DNA from 2 places in the Mycolicibacterium llatzerense genome. Region 2 is predicted to be linked to the other one. Evidence: riboswitches for the same ligand, from Rfam matches in the RefSeq annotation. Region 2 holds a riboswitch; the other holds the start of a gene.
The links. Region 2 has a riboswitch for cobalamin ahead of A7G45_RS09545 (CbtB domain-containing protein). Riboswitches for the same ligand answer to the same signal wherever they lie in the genome.
Positions count from the first base shown of each region.

Region 1 (2,379 bases), 1.0 Mb from region 2:
AACGACCTGGTGCCCTACCGGACGTTGACGACGCAGCAGCCCGTCGCGGTGATGGTCGGCCACCTGCAGGTGCCCGGACTGACGCTCGGCGACGACCCCGCGAGCCTGAGCAAGCCCGCCTACGACCTGCTGCGCAGCGGCGAGTACGGCGGCCCGCCGTTCGACGGCGTGGTGTTCACCGACGATCTGACCGGCATGGCGGCCATCACGCAGCACTTCGGCGTCGCCGACGCGGCGCTCAAGGCGCTCCAGGCCGGCGCCGATGTCGCCCTGTGGATCACCACCGACGGCATTCCCGACGTGCTGGACAAGCTGGAAGCGGCCGCGCAGGCCGGGCAGCTGGACCAGGCGCAGGTCGACAAGTCGGTCCTTCGGGTGGCGGCCATGAAGGGGCCGGGCGCCAAATGCGTGAAGTGAGCTGCGCGTTGAATACCCTGTTCTGATGGCAGGAGGAACCAAGCGGCTGCCGCGGGCCGTCCGTGAACAGCAGATGCTCGACGCTGCCGTGCAGATGTTCTCGGTGAACGGCTATCACGAGACCTCGATGGACGCGATCGCCGCGCAAGCCGAGATTTCCAAGCCGATGCTGTACCTCTATTACGGCTCGAAGGAAGAGCTGTTCGCCGCGTGCCTGGATCGGGAGCTGACGCGCTTCGTCGACACCGTCCGCGCCGACATCAACTTCGCGCAGAGTCCACGCGACCTGCTGCGCAACGCGGTGCTGTCGTTTATGACGTACATCGACCGCAACCGGGCGTCCTGGATCGTGCTCTACACGCAGGCCACCAGCTCGCAGGCCTTCGCCCACACGGTGCGCGAGGGCCGCGAGAAGATCATCGATCTGGTGGCCCGGCTGCTCAGTGCGGGTACGCGAAACCCGGAGCCGGACAGCGACTTCGAGATGATGGCCGTGGCCCTGGTGGGTGCGGGTGAGGCCATCGCGTCGCGCGTCAGTGCCGGTGATACCGATGTCAACGACGCCACCGAGCTGATGATCAACCTCTTCTGGCGCGGCCTGAAGGGCAAGCGCGCGGAGCCTTAGTCGCCAGGGCGGTGACCCCATCGGCGCTGGTATGGTCCGCTTGAGCCAGTCGAACCCAACGCGGTTGGGTCAGGGAATCCGGTGTGAACCCGGAACTGACGCGCAGCGGTGAGGAGGACAGGCGGAGCAACGGCCACTGGCCCCACGCGGGCTGGGAAGGCGCTCCGGCTGGATGATCCCGAGTCCGAAGACCTGCTGGCTCGGGCTCTCGTGGCCTGGCGGCGCGAGGACCCCCACGGATGGACTCCGCGACCAGAGTCCCGGATCGGAAGGCCCCGCCGTGTTTGTCCGCACCATTGTGCTTGTCTCACTGGTTGTTTCGCTCGTCTGCTCCTGTGGCGGTCCGCCGGCCGTGGAGTCCGCTGCTGCCGGCACCGGCGGCTATCCCGTCACGCTCGAGAACTGCGGACGCCAGGTGACGGTGAAATCGGCGCCGCAGCGCGCGGTTTCGATCAACCAGCCGGCCAGCGAACTGCTGCTGTCGCTCGGCCTCGCCGATCGCATGGCCGGCACCGCATCATGGAGCGACGCCGTGCGCCCCGACCTCGCCGCCGACAACGCCAAAGTGCCTGTGCTGAGCCGGGATTTCCCGTCGTTCGAACGGGTGCTGAAGGAGAAGCCCGACTTCGTCTACGCGACGTTCGACTGGTCGTTCACCGACCAGGGCGTGGCCCCACGGGATCGCTTCGAGCGCCTCGGCGTGCCGACGTACCAGTCGTCGAGCGAGTGCGGTGGTCAGGATGCCGCACAGCAGCGCGCGTTGACGCTCGATGACATGTATGCCGAAATCGGGGACATCGCAAAGATATTCGGTGTGCCCGAGCGCGGCGACAATCTGGTCTCGTCGCTGCGTACGCGGATGGCGACCGCGACCAGCGGACTCGACGCAGGCGGCGTCTCCCTGATGTGGTGGTACGCCGGTACCAGGACCCCGTACATCGCGGGCTGCTGCGGGGCGCCGGGCATCATCACCACCGCGGTTGGGGCGCGCAATGCGTTCGCCGACAGCCGGCAGCTGTGGCCGGAGATTTCGTGGGAGGCCATCCTGCAACGCGACCCAGACGTGCTGGTCCTCGCCGACCTCACCCGAGGCGACGACGGCGACAGCGTCGCCGCCAAGATCAAGTTCCTCGAAACCGATCCGGCCGCAAGCAAGTTGAAGGCCGTGCGCGAGCGGCGGTGGATCGTGTTGCCGGGCAGTGCGATGGACCCGTCGCTGCGCAACGTCGGCGCAGTCGAGACCGTCGCGGCCGGGCTGCGCTCGTTCGGGCTGGGCGGGAAGTCCTGACGGCGGTGCGCACCGCCGGGATGGTGATGCTCGGCCTGACCGGGCTGGC
Region 1 covers NZ_LXOV01000001.1:929,188-931,566, reverse strand. Annotated here, with positions in the region: gene A7G45_RS04835 (glycoside hydrolase family 3 N-terminal domain-containing protein) at 1-417, shown strand, start outside; gene A7G45_RS04830 (TetR/AcrR family transcriptional regulator) at 443-1,042, shown strand; cobalamin riboswitch at 1,072-1,256, shown strand; gene A7G45_RS04825 (ABC transporter substrate-binding protein) at 1,323-2,330, shown strand; gene A7G45_RS04820 (FecCD family ABC transporter permease) at 2,351-2,379, shown strand, end outside.
Region 1: it holds a riboswitch for cobalamin, as region 2 does, so the genes downstream of both, A7G45_RS04825 (ABC transporter substrate-binding protein) here and A7G45_RS09545 (CbtB domain-containing protein) in region 2, are expected to answer to the same signal.

Region 2 (2,379 bases):
CTGTTCGGTGCCCCTCCGGGCTACGTCGGCTACGAAGAGGGCGGCCAGCTCACCGAGAAGGTGCGCCGCAAGCCGTTCAGCGTGGTGCTGTTCGACGAGATCGAGAAGGCCCACCAGGAGATCTACAACAGCCTCCTGCAGGTCCTCGAAGACGGCCGCCTGACCGACGGTCAGGGTCGCACCGTCGACTTCAAGAACACCGTGCTGATCTTCACCTCGAACCTCGGTACGAGCGACATCAGCAAGGCGGTTGGCCTCGGCTTCACCTCCGGTGGCGGCGAGAACAACTACGAGCGCATGAAGCTCAAGGTGCACGACGAGCTGAAGAAGCACTTCCGCCCGGAGTTCCTGAACCGTATCGACGACATCATCGTGTTCCACCAGCTGACGCAGGACGAGATCGTCCAGATGGTGGAGCTGATGATCGCCCGGGTCGGCAAGCAGCTCAAGGCCAAGGACATGGAGATGGAGCTGACGCCGAAGGCGAAGGCGCTCCTGGCCCGTCGCGGTTTCGATCCGGTGCTCGGTGCGCGGCCGCTGCGTCGCACCATCCAGCGCGAGATCGAGGACCAGCTCTCGGAGAAGATTCTCTTCGAAGAGGTCGGCCCCGGTCAGCTGGTCACCGTGGATGTCGAGAACTGGGACGGCGAGAGCGCCAACACCGAGGACGCGAAGTTCACGTTCGCCGGACGTCGCAAGGAATCGGCCGACCTGGCCGAGGCCGCGGCCACTGCCGCCGAATAACGGATCACGAAAAATACCCTCCCCGAACTTCGGGGAGGGTATTTTTCGGTGGGGGTGTATCTTGATCCCGGTATGACGGGGCATGGAAGCCGGTGAGAATCCGGCACGGTTGCGCCACTGTGAAGCCCCCCGGGGTGAGTCAGATCTTTCGCCGTCGTACAAAACCGAACACGTAGGGGCGCGTGACCCCATAGGAGGTTTGACCATGACGAGCAGTGCAGTTTCGAAGACTGGGCTGGTTTCCGCCGAGGCCCACCGGGCACTCTCGGCCACTCGGGTAGCGGTGCTGCTGGGTGTGACGATCTTTCTGGCGGTGCTGGCGTACTACCTGGTCGGTGTCGACGAGGGCATGATGTCGATGTTCGGCAAGACCGTCGTGGTCCACGAGTGGGTGCACGACTCGCGGCACTTCCTCGGCTTCCCCTGCCACTGATTCAGGGGACCTTGTGGAAATCCGCGTCATCGGGCGCGGAGCCCTCGCCGGTCTGATCGCCGGCATTCTGGGGTTCCTGGTTGCCCGCATTTTTGCTGAACCCGCCATCGACAAGGCCATCGACTACGAGTCGGGTCGCATGGATGTGCTCTCGACCATTCACACCGCCATGGGCCATCCGGTCGAGCCGGACGGACCGGAGCTGTTCAGCCGCTCCATCCAGTCGGGTATCGGTGCGGCCACCGGCATCATCGCCTTCTCGGTGGCGATGGGTGCGCTGGTCGCCGTCGCCTATCTGGTGCTGCACGGCCGCTTCAAAGTGCGGCCACTGGTGCTGGGCTGGGCTATCGCCGGCTTCGGTTTCCTCGGCGTGTACCTGCTGCCGTTCGTGAAGTATCCAGCGAACCCGCCGGCCATCGGCCACGAGTTCACCATCGAGACCCGGGGCTTCCTGTACCTGGGCATGGTGTGGGGATCGCTGACCTTGCTGGGGCTCGCGGTGTTCGCCGCGCGCAAGCTGTCCGCGAAGGTCGGCTGGGCACGCGCGGTCGGGACCGCGGTGCTCGGGTTCTTCGTGGTGTTCGGCGGCCTGCTGGCGGCGCTGCCGTCGCTCGGGGATCTGGCCGCCAACGTCGAGCACTCCGGCGAACTCGGCTTTGCGCGCGCCGCAACCGAGACACCGCAACCCATCACCAACACCTTCACCACGCCGGTGACCATCGACGGCAAGGTCTACGCCCCCGGGCAGCTGATCTACCCGGGCTTCGACGCCGACCTGCTGTGGAAGTTCCGGTGGTACTCGCTGCTCGATCAGGCACTGATCTGGGCGGTCATCGGGCTGGTGTTCGGCGGGCTCGTCGAGCGTTATCTCGGTGGGGCGAAGAAGGCCGTGCCCGCACAGGATGTGGCAGCAGCCGTCTGACGATTCCGGTTGCTGCGCACTACAGTTCGAGGCGTACCGACCAACGAAAGGCTGCAGCATGCTGGTTGTCACGACGAATGACCTGCCCGGGTGGGAGATTCAGCGAGTCTGCGGTGAGGTGTTCGGCCTTACCGTCCGGTCCCGGAACGCCTTCGCGCAGATGGGTGCCGGCTTCAAGGCGATGTTCGGCGGCGAGCTGCAGGGCATGACCAAGAACCTGGCCGAGAGCCGCAACGAGGCCATGGGCCGGCTCCTCCAGGAGTGTCAGGCCCGCGGCGGC
Region 2 covers NZ_LXOV01000001.1:1,942,114-1,944,492, forward strand. Annotated here, with positions in the region: gene clpC1 (ATP-dependent protease ATP-binding subunit ClpC) at 1-744, shown strand, start outside; adenosylcobalamin (AdoCbl) riboswitch at 802-947, shown strand; gene A7G45_RS09545 (CbtB domain-containing protein) at 950-1,177, shown strand; gene A7G45_RS09550 (CbtA family protein) at 1,191-2,099, shown strand; gene A7G45_RS09555 (YbjQ family protein) at 2,158-2,379, shown strand, end outside.